3 regions of the Pseudomonas sp. DY-1 genome follow, and region 2 is predicted to be linked to each of the others. Evidence: predicted binding sites of a transcription regulator. Region 2 holds the regulator's gene; each other region holds the start of a gene.
The links. The regulator FliA, encoded in region 2, starts transcription of late flagellar genes. The targets are predictions, from matches to a motif close to CTAAAGTTTNNNNNNNNNNNGCCGNTAA.
Positions count from the first base shown of each region.

Region 1: D6Z43_RS10580 (methyl-accepting chemotaxis protein) is a predicted target of FliA. The motif match lies at 2,371-2,398, and genes of this name have one in related genera.
Region 3: D6Z43_RS07320 (methyl-accepting chemotaxis protein) is a predicted target of FliA. The motif match lies at 3,087-3,114, and genes of this name have one in related genera.

Region 1 covers NZ_CP032616.1:2,224,333-2,228,988, reverse strand. The annotation lists gene speB (agmatinase) at 1-537, opposite strand, end outside; gene D6Z43_RS10585 (LysR family transcriptional regulator) at 831-1,724, shown strand; partial or broken gene D6Z43_RS28770 (PAS domain-containing protein) at 1,855-2,175, shown strand; gene D6Z43_RS10580 (methyl-accepting chemotaxis protein) at 2,410-3,429, shown strand; gene D6Z43_RS10575 (tRNA-uridine aminocarboxypropyltransferase) at 3,598-4,194, shown strand; gene D6Z43_RS10570 (HlyD family type I secretion periplasmic adaptor subunit) at 4,414-4,656, opposite strand, start outside.
Region 2 covers NZ_CP032616.1:273,927-278,582, reverse strand. The annotation lists gene D6Z43_RS01525 (chemotaxis protein CheA) at 1-1,159, opposite strand, end outside; gene D6Z43_RS01520 (protein phosphatase CheZ) at 1,174-1,962, opposite strand; gene D6Z43_RS01515 (chemotaxis response regulator CheY) at 1,983-2,357, opposite strand; gene fliA (RNA polymerase sigma factor FliA) at 2,441-3,187, opposite strand; gene fleN (flagellar synthesis regulator FleN) at 3,184-4,017, opposite strand; gene flhF (flagellar biosynthesis protein FlhF) at 4,088-4,656, opposite strand, start outside.
Region 3 covers NZ_CP032616.1:1,498,134-1,502,789, forward strand. The annotation lists gene D6Z43_RS28705 (methyl-accepting chemotaxis protein) at 1-602, opposite strand, end outside; partial or broken gene D6Z43_RS28710 (cache domain-containing protein) at 639-1,463, opposite strand; gene D6Z43_RS07315 (Na+/H+ antiporter family protein) at 1,588-2,907, opposite strand; gene D6Z43_RS07320 (methyl-accepting chemotaxis protein) at 3,150-4,656, shown strand, end outside.

The DNA.
Region 1 (4,656 bases), 2.0 Mb from region 2:
GCCTTCTTCCACGGCACGGCGGAAGGTGGTGCCATGGGCGATCTTCTCGCCGAACATGTGGTCGTTGACGTCGGCGTGGGCGTCGATGTGTACCAGGCCCACCTTGCCGTGCACCTTGTTGATGGCACGCAGGATCGGCAGGGTGATGGTGTGGTCGCCGCCCAGGGTCAGCGGAACTATGCCGTGGCCGAGGATGCGGTCATATTCCTGCTCGATGATGCGCACGGCTTCGAGCAGGTTGAAGGTGTTGATGGCCACGTCGCCGATGTCGGCCACGTTGAGCGAATCGAAGGGGGCAGCGCCGGTCGCCATGTTGTACGGGCGGATCATCACCGATTCGGCGCGGATTTCACGCGGACCGAAACGGGTACCGGAACGCAGGGAAGTACCGATGTCCAGCGGAACGCCGACGAAAGCGGCATCCAGGGCATTGAGTTCTTCAGAGGATTGGATGTGCGGCAGGCGCATCATGGTGGCGATACCGCCGAAACGGGGCATCTCATTGCCGCCCAGGGGCTGATGGAGTTTTTTGTCCACGGGGTGGCCTCACGGTTGTTGTGGTTGTAGGTAGTGGGCGGATTCTGGTGACAGTGCCATCAGGGAAAAATCGCTGGCGGCAAATAATTACTTCAAGGATTTCTAAACTATCGGGAGCGGGTAAGATGGCCGCTTGCCGACAGGGGCGTGGTTCCTTGTAGGGGCGAATTCATTCGCCAAGGGCTGCGCAGCTGCCCCGATCGGCTCCAGGGAAGGGGCAGGACTGCGTCCTGCTTGGCGAATGAATTCGCCCCTACATCGTTCGTTTGCACCTGGAACCGAGAGTGCCCCCCATGTCCACCGCCATGCCCGACCTGAAACTCCTGCGCATCTTCGCCAGCGTGGTGCGTAACCAGGGCTTCGCCGCCGCGCAGCAGGAGCTGAACCTCTCGACTTCGGCCATCAGCACCTACATGAGCCAGTTGGAAGGGCAGGTGGGCCTGACCCTCTGCCATCGCGGGCGCGGTGGGTTCAGCCTGACCAGCAAAGGCGAGCTGTACTATCAGGAAACCCTGCGTCTGTTGGGAGAACTGGAAAGCTTCGAGCGCTATTCCGCGTCCCTCAAGGGCGAGCTGCGCGGCACGCTGAACCTCGGGGTACTCGACTCCACAGTGAGCGATCCGGCATTGCCACTGGCCGAAGTGATCGGCGCCTACAGCCAGGAACACGCGGCGGTGCACTTGCACCTCTCGGTGATGAGCCCCTATGACCTGCAACTCGGCGTGCTGGATAACCGCCTGGACCTGGCCATCGGCGCCTTCTCCACGCGAATGAACGGCCTGGTCTACCAGCCGCTCTATCGCGAACAGCACTGGCTCTACTGCAGTGAACGCCACCCGCTGTACAACGAGCGGCGCATTCCCGCTGAGCTCATCACCCAGCAGCGTATGGTCGGGCGCGGCTACTGGAGCCAGGCGGAACTGGCGCGCCATGGTTTCAAGCACAGTGCGGCGACCGTGGAGTCGATGGAGGCGCAATTGATCCTGGTGCTTTCCGGCGCCTACATCGGTTACCTGCCGGAGCACTACGCGCAACCCTGGGTCGAACAGAAGAGTCTGCGAGCACTGCTGCCGGCGACCTTCGGCTACCAGGCGCCGTTCTCCATGATCCTGCGCCGGGGGCGGGCCAAGGAGCCGCTGATCCTCACCTTCCGCGACCTGCTGCGGGCGCAGTTGAACCTGCGTTGAGTTTCACGGATTTATTGCGACGCGCATCACATTGTCGTGGGGGTGACCTCACAGTTCTTGTGGGTTTTCGTGTTCGCCGTGCTAGACCTCTTTTACCGGGACGAGTGGCAAAGCGCCCATTCACAAGGAGATGTCAGCCATGCGTCAGAATCTGCCCGTGAGCCAGCGGGAGCGTACGTTCAGCGCCGATGAAAGGCTGATATCCACCACGGACCTCAACAGCAAGATCACCTACTGCAACGATGCCTTCGTCGCCATCAGCGGTTTCACCCGCGAAGAACTGATCGGCCAGCCTCACAACATCGTTCGCCACCCAGACATGCCGCCGCCGGTGTTTGCCCATATGTGGGAGACCCTCAAGCAGGGCAAGCCCTGGATGGGGCTGGTGAAGAACCGTTCGAAAAACGGCGACTTCTACTGGGTCAGCGCCTACGTCACACCTGTCTACGAAGAGGGCCGGATGATCGGTTTCGAGTCCGTTCGCTCGGTGCCCAGCCGCGAGCAGATCGCTCGGGCCGATGCGCTCTATGCCCGTTTGCGGGCTGGCAAGTCGCCGGTGCCGCAACTGGAATACTGGAGCTACGACTTCATGCGCTCCTGGCCGGTGATACTGGCCACCCTGGTGCTCTTGGGCGGCAACCTGTCGCTGCAGGGTTGGCCGTCGCTGCTGTTGACCCTGGTGACAATGCTCGTGCTCGGCTCCTTCCAGTTGTATCGCTATCGGCAGACCATCCGCCGCACGTTGGCCGGGCATCCCAAGGCCTTCACCAGCGGCCTGGTGGCCCTGACCTACACCGATAGCCGGGGTGCCCAGGCATTGCTGGACATGGCCATGATCAGTGAAGAGGCGCGCCTGCAGACGGCCCTGACGCGCCTTGAAGATGCCGGCGAGAGCGTCAAGCAGCGAGCTGCCGAGGCCGCGCGCCTGTCCCGCTCGGAAGCCGAGTTGCTGGAGCAGCAGCGTAGTGAGACGGATCAGTCGGCCACGGCCATCAACGAGATGGCAGCGACTATCCAGGAGGTTTCCCACAACGTCAGTCACACCGCCCACGCCGCCGAGGAAGCCGAGCGGCTGGCCCGTCAGGGCAACGACCTTGCCGGCGAAAGCCTGGATGCCATGCGCCACATGGCCGAAGCGGTGAGTGAGATCGGCCGTGCAGTGCATGATCTGGCCGAGTCCACCCAGTCCATCGGCAGTGTGGCAGACGTGATTACCGCCATTGCCGAACAGACCAACCTGCTGGCGCTCAATGCCGCCATCGAGGCGGCGCGGGCGGGTGAGCAGGGCAGGGGGTTCGCCGTGGTGGCGGACGAGGTACGTACCCTGGCCTCACGCACCCGCCAGTCCACCGAGCAGATCCACGAGATCATCGCGTCACTGCGTGCCGGTGCCGATCGTGCGGTCGCCACCGCCAGTCGTGGTGAGGTCATCTCCCGCGACAGCGTGAACAGCGTGCAGGCTGTGCGCGAAGCCCTGGAAGGCATCAGCCAGGCGGTGACCCGAATCACCGGAATGAGCCAGCAGATGGCCGCCGCTTCCGAGCAGCAGAGCCATGTGGCCGAGGACATCAGTCGGCAGATCACCCGCATCGCGCAGCTCTCCGACCACAGCGCGGGACAGGCCCAGGAAGGCGCCGCCATCAGTCAGGATCTGGAGCGCATGGCTGACTACCTGCACAGCCTGGCGGAGCGGTTCAATCGGTAGGCCGGTGCAGGTGGGTTCCTTGTAGGGGCGAATTCATTCGCCAAGGGATGCACAGCATCCTCTGCAATTCCGCAGGCCGGCCCTGCGGTCCGGTCGGCAATTGATATGGCCCTTACAGCATGTCGTCCGGATGCCCTGTGGCAGAATGCTCCTCTCAGGAGATCCTTCATGCCCCGCCCGCACTGCCCCCGCTGCCAGCGCCCCGAAACCCATTGCCTGTGCCCGCTGATTCCGCATCTGCCCAGCCGCACCCGGGTGCTGTTGTTGCAGCACCCGAGCGAGGTGAACCATGCCCTGAACACCGCGCGCCTGGCGGCCCTTGGATTGGCGAATGCGGAGCTGCGCGTGGGCGAGCGATTCATTGATCTGGCCGAGACACTCGCCGATACCCGGTACCGCGCCTGCCTGCTGTTCCCCGGCGATGATGCCCGCCCTGTGGCCGAAGTGGCCGACGACGATCCGCGTCCGCTGCTCCTCGTGGTGCCCGACGGAACCTGGCGCAAGGCGCGCAAATTGCTCTACCTCAACCCCGAACTCGAAGCGCTGCCGCGTGTGACGTTGCCGGCCGGGCTGACCTCCCGCTACCGCTTGCGCAAGGCACCGATGGCCGGGGCGCTGTCCACGATCGAAGCCATCGTTGCCGCCCTCGACATCCTCGAAGCGCCGGCGCGTTACGACAACCTGCTGCGACCGTTCGATGCGCTGATCCAGGGGCAGATCGAGGCGATGGGGGAAGAGACCTTCAGGAAGAATCACGGCTCATGACGAGCGCCGATCCCGGTCATTGGCACGGCCTGCTTCATGTAGGAGCGAATTTATTCGCGAAGGGCCGCGCAGCGGTCCGTGGTTCCGCATCGCGAATGAATTGGCTACCACAGGAAATTCGTACGGTGGATGACGCTCTTTTCATCCACCAGCGGTGTTCAGCTCAGCGTCGAATGGTGGAAATGAAAAGCGACTTCCACGCTACAGTTCGTTCACGGCCTAGCGCTCGCGCATCGCTTCCTGACGGGCTTTCAGCACCGGCTTGAGCAGGTAGTCCAGCACGCTCTTCTGGCCGGTGATGATGTCCACCGTGGCGACCATGCCAGGGATGATCAGCAGCGGGTGATCGTCCTTGCCCAGATGATTCTTCTCTGTGCGCACCTGGATCAGGTAGAAGCTCTTGCCTTCCTCATCCTGGATGGTGTCGGCGCTGATCAGCTCCAGCCCAGCCTTGAGGCCGCC
Region 2 (4,656 bases):
GGCGTACCAGACGGTTACGCACCAGTACCAGCTCGCCGACCATGTTCATGATCTCGTCCAGGCGCGCGGTATCCACCCGTACGGTGGTTTCCGCCTCACTGGCCACTGCGGGACCGGCAGCGCCATTACCAGCGGCGGCAGGTGCAGCGGACTGACGAGGTGCCGAGGCCGGCTCGGTCTTGGCAGCGGGTCTGGCAACTGGAGCTGGAGCAGCGACGGGGGAAGGACGGCTGACAGCGGGGGTCGCGGCCGGCTCTTCAGTAGCACCGTTGAACTTGCCCTTGCCGTGCAACTGATCGAGCAGCGCTTCGAACTCGTCATCGGTGATGTTTTCACCGCTCGCTGGTACGTCCGGTACGACGGGAGCGGCCGGGGCGATGGCAGCGACTTCAGCGGCGCCATTGAACTTGCCCTTGCCATGCAGCTGGTCCAGCAGGTCCTCGAACTCGTCGTCAGAAATTTCGTCGCCCGCGCCAGCACTCGCCAGGGCGCTCACCGGGGTGCTGGCCGCAACGGCGGCTTCCGGTTCAACCGCAGCTACGAACTTGCCCTTGCCGTGCAACTGGTCGAGCAGCGCTTCGAATTCGTCGTCAGTGATTTCATCGGCAGTGGCTGCAACCGGCTCAGCGGCACCACCAGCGTTATCGCCCAGCGCGTCGAGCAACTGCTCGAACTCGCTGTCGGTGATATCGGCTTTCGCTTCGACGGGAGCCGACTCCACGATCACCGAAGCAGGAGCTACCGAAGAAGCAACCACGGGCTCGGCGCCTGCCGGCTCAGCGAGACGCGACAAGGCAGCCAGCAGTTCCCGAGTCGCAGGCGTCGGTTCGCTGCGCTCACGTACTTCGCGGAACATTTCATTGACCGTGTCCAGGGCCTGAAGCACCACGTCCATCAGCTCGGCATCCACGCGGCGCTCGCCCTTGCGCAGGATGTCGAAAACGTTCTCGGCGATGTGGCAGCACTCCACCAGCGCATTGAGCTGGAGGAAGCCAGCTCCGCCTTTCACGGTATGGAAACCACGGAAAATCGCGTTGAGCAGGTCCATGTCGTCCGGGCGGCTTTCCAGCTCGACCAGCTGCTCGGACAGTTGCTCCAGAATCTCGCCGGCCTCTACCAGGAAGTCCTGGAGGATTTCTTCATCGGCGTCGAAGCTCATAAGTGGAGTGCTCCCTAAAACCCAAGGCTGGATAGCAGATCGTCGACGTCGTCCTGTCCGGACACTACGTCCTCACGTATATCGGCATGGATCTGCGGACCTTCACCCCTGGAAGGATTTTTTTGTTGTTCCAGCTCAACGCGCAGCGCGTCGTGGTCGTGCTCGATGCCGGCGTAGCGATCTACCTGGCTGGCCATCATCACCAGCTTGACCAGGTTGCTCTCCACTTCGGTAACCAGCTGGGTCACGCGCTTGATCACCTGGCCGGTGAGGTCCTGGTAGTCCTGCGCGAGCAGAATGTCGTTGAGCTTGCCGGACAGCGCATCGGTATCGCGCTGGCTGCGGGCGAGGAACTGCTCGATGCGGCGGGCCAGGTCACGGAATCCGTCCGCACCGATTTCCCGACGCATGAAGCGGCTCCATTCCTCACCCAGCTTCTGGGCTTCGTCGCTCAGGCCGTTGAGCAGTGGCGCGCTTTCCTCCACCAGATCCATGGTGCGGTTGGCGGCCTTCTCGGTCATTTGCACCACATAGGAAAGACGGTCAGTCGCATCGGCGATCTGCGACATTTCCTGGGCATGGGGCAGATGCGGGTCGATCTGGAAGTTGACGATGGCGTTGTGCAACTCACGAGTGAGCTTGCCGACTTCCTGGTAGAGGCCGCGATCACGGACGTGATTGAGTTCGTGGATGAGTTGCACGGCGTCGGTGAAGTTGCCTTTCTCGAGGCTATCCACCAATTCCCGCGCACGGACTTTCAGGGTCGACTCGAAGTCTCCCAGCAGGTGTTCTTTCTGGTCCATGGTGCCCTCGCGGCTGACATTCAGCCGTTGACCCGCTCGAAGATCTTCTCGATTTTTTCTTTCAGGACCTGGGCAGTGAAAGGCTTGACCACATAGCCGTTCACACCGGCCTGAGCCGCTTCGATGATCTGGTCGCGCTTGGCCTCGGCAGTCACCATCAGGACCGGCAGGTGCTTAAGGCGCTCATCGGCGCGTACCGCGCGCAGCAGATCGATACCGGTCATGCCAGGCATGTTCCAGTCGGTCACGAGGAAGTCGAAGTTTCCGCTGTGCAGCATCGGCAGGGCGGTGGTGCCGTCGTCCGCTTCGGCGGTATTGGTGAATCCCAAGTCGCGCAAGAGGTTCTTGATGATGCGTCTCATCGTCGAGAAATCATCAACGATGAGGATTTTCATGTTCTTGTCCAAGTCGACCTCCGTACAGTCTCAAACGCCCCTCTTGCCGGGGACGCCATTCAAATCCGAAAGCGGTGTACCGCTCAGCGCGCGCGCCATTCGCCCAGCCGTGCGCGCAGACGTGCCGCGCACTGGCTATGCAACTGGCTGACTCGCGACTCGCTGACCCCCAGCACTTCACCGATTTCCTTCAAGTTCAGTTCTTCGTCGTAATACAGCGCCAGCACCAGGCGCTCACGCTCCGGCAGGTTCGCGATGGCATCAGCCAGCGCGGCCTGGAAACGATCTTCTTCCAGATCATGGGAAGGCGAGAATTGGGTGACACCGGCGTCCTCGTGCACGCCGCCCTGCTCGCCGTCCTGCAACAGGTCGTCGAAGCTGAACAGGCGGCTGCCCAAGGTGTCGCTCAGGATGCCGTAGTAGTCTTCGAGACTCAATCCAAGTTCGGCAGCAACTTCCTGATCTTTAGCGTCACGGCCAGTTCTGGCCTCGATGGTGCGGATCGCATCACTCACCATGCGCGTATTGCGATGCACCGAGCGCGGCGCCCAGTCGCCCTTGCGGACTTCGTCGAGCATGGCCCCGCGGATGCGGATGCCGGCGTAGGTTTCGAAGCTGGCGCCCTTGCTACCGTCGTATTTCTTCGAGGCCTCGAGCAACCCGATCATCCCGGACTGCATCAAGTCTTCCACCTGAACGCTGGCCGGCAGGCGCGCGAGCAGGTGATAGGCGATGCGCTTGACCAGGGGGGCATAGCGCTCGATCAACTGATGTTGCGAATCCCTTGCCTGTGCCTTGCCGTACATACGCAGCCCCGTGGCGGGTGTCATACAGGGGTTTCCGCAGACGGCTGCCGGACCAGCCGCTCGACGAAGAACTCCAGGTGGCCCCGCGGATTGGCCGGTAGCGGCCAGCTGTCGACCTTCTGCGCGATGGCCTTGAAGGCCAGGGAGCACTTCGAACGCGGGAAGGCTTCATAGACCGCGCGCTGCTTCTGCACGGCCTTGCGCACCGACTCGTCGTAGGGCACGGCACCCACGTACTGCAGGGCGACGTCGAGGAAACGGTCGGTAACCTTGGTCAGTTTGGCGAACAGGTTGCGCCCTTCCTGCGGGCTGTGGGCCATGTTGGCCAGCACGCGGAAGCGGTTCATGCCGTAATCGCGGTTGAGCAGCTTGATCAGCGCGTAGGCGTCGGTGATGGAAGTCGGTTCGTCGCAGACGACCACTATCACTTCCTGCGCTGCCCGGACGAAGCTGACCACGGAATCGCCGATGCCGGCGGCGGTGTCGATCACCAGCACATCGAGGTTGTCGCTGATTTCACTGAATGCCTGGATCAGGCCGGCGTGCTGCATGGGCGAAAGCTGCACCATGCTCTGGGTGCCGGAGGCGGCCGGGACGATACGAATGCCCCCCGGTCCCTGCAACAGCACGTCGCGCAGGTCGCATTCGCCATTGATCACATCGGCCAGGGTGCGCTTGGCGGTGAGGCCGAGCAGGACGTCGACGTTGGCCAGGCCGAGGTCGGCGTCCAGCAACATGACGCGACGGCCAAGATCAGCCAGGGCCAGCGAGAGGTTCACGGACACGTTGGTCTTGCCGACGCCGCCCTTGCCGCCGGTCACCGCGATCACCTGTACGGGATGCATACTACCCATTTCAAATACCTTGCCTTAGGGGCCAGTTGGCGGTCCAGCACCGCCCCCCGAGGAGGCGGTTCACAATTCTTCAACCGGCGCGGCGCGCCGGATTCTGGTAAAGCCCGGCGAACAGGTCAGCCATGGCTTCTTCACTCGGGTCCTCCGGAGCCTGGAGGCTGACCGCACGGCTCACCAGTTGGTGGCTGCGGGGAACCTGCAGATCATCCGGGATTCGCGGGCCGTCGGCCAGATAGGCTACCGGGAGATGCTGGCCGATAGCCAGCCCCAAAACCTCGCCCAGGCTGGCCGCTTCGTCCGCCTTGGTAATGATGCAACCGACCAGGCCGCAACGCTTGTAGCTGTGATAGGCAGCCTTGAGCACCTGGCTCTGACTGGTGGCCGCCATCACCAGGTAATTCTTCGCGTTTATCGCACGGCTGGCCAGTGCTTCGAGCTGCATGGTCAGGGCCGGATCGTTGACCGGCAGACCGGCGGTATCGATCAGCACCACGCGCTTGCGGGCCAAGGGAGCCACAGCCTGGGTCAGGGACTGGCCAGGATCGACCAGGGTCACCGGCACATTGAGGATTCGGCCCAGGGTCTTGATCTGCTCCTGAGCACCGATGCGGAAGCTGTCCATGCTCACCAGGGCGACGT
Region 3 (4,656 bases), 1.2 Mb from region 2:
ATGGCATCCAGCGACGCACCGGCCTGGTTCGCTTGGCTGCTGGTGGTATCTCCCGCATCGCTGGAACGACGCATGGCCGTCACGGCGTCCTGGGTACCCTGTTGCAGACGGTCGATCATGCCCTGGATTTCCTGCGTGCTCTGCTGGGTGCGACTAGCCAGCGCACGCACCTCGTCCGCGACCACGGCAAATCCCCGCCCCGCCTCACCGGCACGGGCCGCTTCGATGGCAGCATTGAGCGCCAGCAAGTTGGTCTGCTCGGCGATGGAGCGAATCACGCCAAGCACGCTGACGATGGACTGGACATCCTGTTGCAGGCTGTCCAGAGACACGCCGCTGCTGCGGATATCGCCCACCAGAGCATGAATTCGAGTAATGCTGCCATCTACCACCTGCTTGGCGGCCTGGCCCTCCTGGTCGGTCTGCTGCGCGGCCTCGGCGGCCCCCTGGGCACTCCTGGCCACTTCATGGGCGGCGGCAGACATCTCGTTGATTGCCGTCGCCACCTGATCGGTTTCCTGGCGCTGGCGCTCCATGGCCTGCTCGGAACGCTGGGCCTGGGCTGCCACCTCGCCCACCAGGCTGGTGAGCTGGCCAGTCATGTCGACGATCTGACGCACCAGACCGTGAATCTTCTCGACGAAACGGTTGAAGGAGCCCGCCAGCTCACCCAGTTCGTCCTGGCTGTCCACTGCCAGACGGCGGGTCAGGTCGCCTTCGCCAGCAGCGATGTCATCCAGGTTGGCCTTGATGCGCTGCAACGGACGCACCAGGGCGTTGGCCAGGCCCAGGCCGACGAGGCCGAAGATCACCAGCAGCACTGCGGCGATTACTGCCACGCTGGTCACGATAGTGCTTACGCGCTCGTCGATTTCTCCTTCCACCTCGGCCACCTGCGCAGCCACGCCATCGAGGTTAACTGCGGTGCCCAGCGCAATGTCCCACTTGGGCAGGTAATAGCTGTAACCCAGCTTGGGAACCAGGACGCTCTCGTTCCCCGGCAATGACGAGCTGTACTCGACATAGTTGGAACCGTCCTTGGCCACTGCCACCAGACGGTCGTTCACCGCAACGCCGTTTGGGTCCTTGCGACCGGTGAAGCTCTTGCCTACGTCCACCGGGCTATCGCCGCGGAACAGGCGAACCACCTGCGAGTCGTAACCGAAGAAGTAGCCGTCCTTGCCGTACTTGATTTTCGACAGGATGGCGATTGCCTGGTCGCGGCTGGCGGTGTCGCCGGGCGCGGATGCGTCATAGAGCGCCTGCACCGATCCCAAGGCTATCTGCATGTAGTTCCTGAGCTCCAGGCGACTCTCCGCAATCAGGCGCTCGCGGGTGTTCTTGACCTCGTTTTCGGCCAGGCTGTGGATCACCTTGGTCACGGCGCCAGACAGCACGAGCGCGAAGAGGATCACCGGCACCAGGGCCAGCAGCAACAGTTTGGTCTTCAGAGTCAAACGCATCGAGCAATCCTCGGAAAGCAGGGCCAGAACGCACAGCGGGGTTGTCGATATATCGGCAACCCCGCTCGTACCTTAAGCGACCGCTGAGTCGAAATAACTAAACGAACACCAGCTGTGGCGCGCCCTACAGCACCATCGCCGCAACCCAGCCGAAGGCCAGCAACGGCAGGTTGTAGTGCAGGAAGGTCGGCACCACGGTGTCCCAGATATGGTTGTGCTGGCCATCCACATTCAGGCCGGCGGTAGGGCCCAGGGTCGAGTCGGAAGCCGGAGAACCGGCATCACCCAAGGCACCAGCAGTGCCGACAATGCTGACAATGGCCAGCGGGCTGAAACCCAATTGCACGCACAGCGGCACAAAGATGGCCGCGATGATGGGCACCGTGGAGAAGGATGAACCAATGCCCATGGTCACAAGCAGACCCACCAGCAGCATCAGCAGCGCACCGAGCGCCTTGCTGTGGCCGATCCAGCCTGCGGAGGCGTCCACGAGTGTCGCGACGTGACCGGTTTCACGCATCACCTCGGCAAAGCCCGAGGCGGCAATCATGATGAAGCCGATCATCGCCATCATCTTCATGCCTTCGGTGAACAGATCGTCCGTCTCTTTCCAGCGCACCACGCCGGACACCGAGAAAATCACGAAGCCCAGCAGCGCACCGATGATCATCGAATCCAGCAACAGCTGCACCACGAAGGCACTCACGATCGCCACGCCCGCCACACCCAGGCTCAATGGGTTGTATGCAACGCTGACCTGTTCGGCCTGGGCAATGCGTTCCAGGTCATAGATGCGCTTGCCGCGATAGCTGATGAACACCGCAATGAGAAGACCGGCGACCATGCCCAGTGCCGGTATCAACATAGCCTCGGTGACATTCACACCGGTAACGTCCACGCCACTTTTCACCACATTCGCCAGCAGAATCTCGTTCAGGAAGATGTTCCCGAACCCCACTGGCAAGAACATGTAAGGCGTGATCAGGCCGAAGGTGATCACACAGGCGATCAGGCGGCGGTCGATGGCCAGGCGCGTCAATACATATAGAAGTGGCGGTACCAGCAGCGGAATGAACGCGATATGGATTGGCAGGATGTTCTGCGAGGAGATCGCCACGCACAGCAGCAACGCCACCAGGCCCCATTTCAGTGCACCGCCCTCGTTGGCCTCCTGCTTGCCCACCAGCGCCAGGGCTTTGTCGGCCAACGCGTGGGCCAGGCCGGAACGAGCGATGGCCACGGCGAATGCGCCCAGCAACGCGTAGGACAGCGCCACGGTGGCACCGCCACCTAGACCTTTGTTGAAAGCCGCCAGGGCGCCGTCGACGCCCAGACCACCGACCATGCCGCCCGCCAGTGCACCAATGATCAGGGCCACCACCACATGTACCCGGCACAGGCTGAGGACCAGCATGATCCCCACCGCCGCCACTACCGCATTCATCGCCACTCCTCGGTTCTTCGAGCCTTGCCAGCCAAGGACTCTGCCGCAAAAAAAAGCGCGCACTCTGCCGAAAGCGGCCCCTCCTGTCAAAAGCGTTCGGAATATTGGTCGGAGTGTGCATAATTCTTGCCTGCAAATTGCGCCCTCGTGCATTCCGCACGGCTATTCGTCGTCTTTGCGTCAAGAAATCGCCAGCCGCGCCGACAACGAATGAAGTTCCGACGAGACAGAAGGAAGCCCCAATGCCGTTCAATCGCCTGTCCATCCAGTGGAAGATCACCCTGCTGGCCGGACTCTGCCTGCTGGCCATCGTGACCCTGCTGGTCGGTTCGTCCCTGTACCAGTCCAAGCGCAGCGCCAGCCTGGTGAAAGCCGACAGCAGCCAGATGCTCGACCAGAGCGCCCGACAGAGCCTGCAAGCTCGTTCGGAACTCCAGGCCATCCGCATCCAGCGCTACTTCATGGACAACTATCAGTACGGCAAAGGCTTCTCGCGTCAGGTCCTGTTCCTCAAGGAACAGGCTGAAAAACGCTTCCTCGACGCCTTTGACCTGCGCGAAGACCTGACCCGCCAGGTGCGCACCAGCCTGGAGGCGAATCCGGAGATCCTGGGGCTGTACCTGGTCTTCGAACCCAACGCCCTGGACGGCAAGGACGAACTCTTCGTCGACCAGGCCGAGCTCGGTAGCAACGACAAGGGTCGCTTCTCCCTGTACTGGTCCCAACCGACTCCCGGCAAGCTCGAATCCGAGTCGATGACCGAGGAACTGCTCGCCGACAGCAGCACCGGCCCCAGCGGCGCGCCCTATAACGCCTGGTACACCTGCCCGATGAAAACCGGCCAGGCCTGTGTGCTGGACCCCTACTTCGATAACGTGGGCGACCGCCAGGTACTGATGACCAGCATTGCCTTCCCGCTTCAACTGAACGGCAAGACCGTTGGCGTCATGGGCCTGGACATCAGCCTGGAGAGCCTGCAGCAACTGAGCATGGCCGGTAATCGCGAGCTCTATGACGGCAACGGCCACGTCAGCATCATCAGCCCAGCTGGCCTACTCGCCGGCCACAGCCGCGATGCCAGTCTGCTCAGCGCCAAACTGGACAAGGCCTTCGGTGACAAGGCAGCGGAACTTGCCAGCAATCTGCAGGCCGGCAAATCCGCGGAAATGGAGCACGACGGCATGCTGCGCGTGATGCAGCCGTTCAAGCCGATCCCCACCGCCGCGCCCTGGAGCGTATTGCTGGAAGTTCCCGAGAAGGTCCTGCTGGCACCGGCCCTGAAACTGGATGCCAAACTCGACCAGCAGAACGACACCGCCAACCTCACCGGCCTGCTGATCGGCCTCGTCGCCGGCGTCGCCGGCCTGCTGCTGGTATGGCTCACCGCCCGTGGCGTGACCCGGCCGATCCTCGGCGTGGCCAGTATGCTGAAGGACATCGCCAGTGGCGAAGGCGACCTGACCCGCCGCCTGGACTACGCCCGCCAGGACGAACTGGGTGAACTGGCCGGCTGGTTCAACCGCTTCCTCGACAAGCTGCAGCCGATCATTGCCGACGTGAAACGCTCGGTGCAGGACGCCCGCAGCACCGCCGACCAGTCCGCCGCCATCGCCAGCCAGACCAGCGCCGGCATGCAGCAGCAGTACCGCGAAGTGGACCAGGTGGCCACCGCCTCCAACGAGATGAGCGCCACCGCCCAGGACGTCGCCCGCAGCGCCGCCCAGGCCGCCGAAGCCGCGCGGGGGCCGA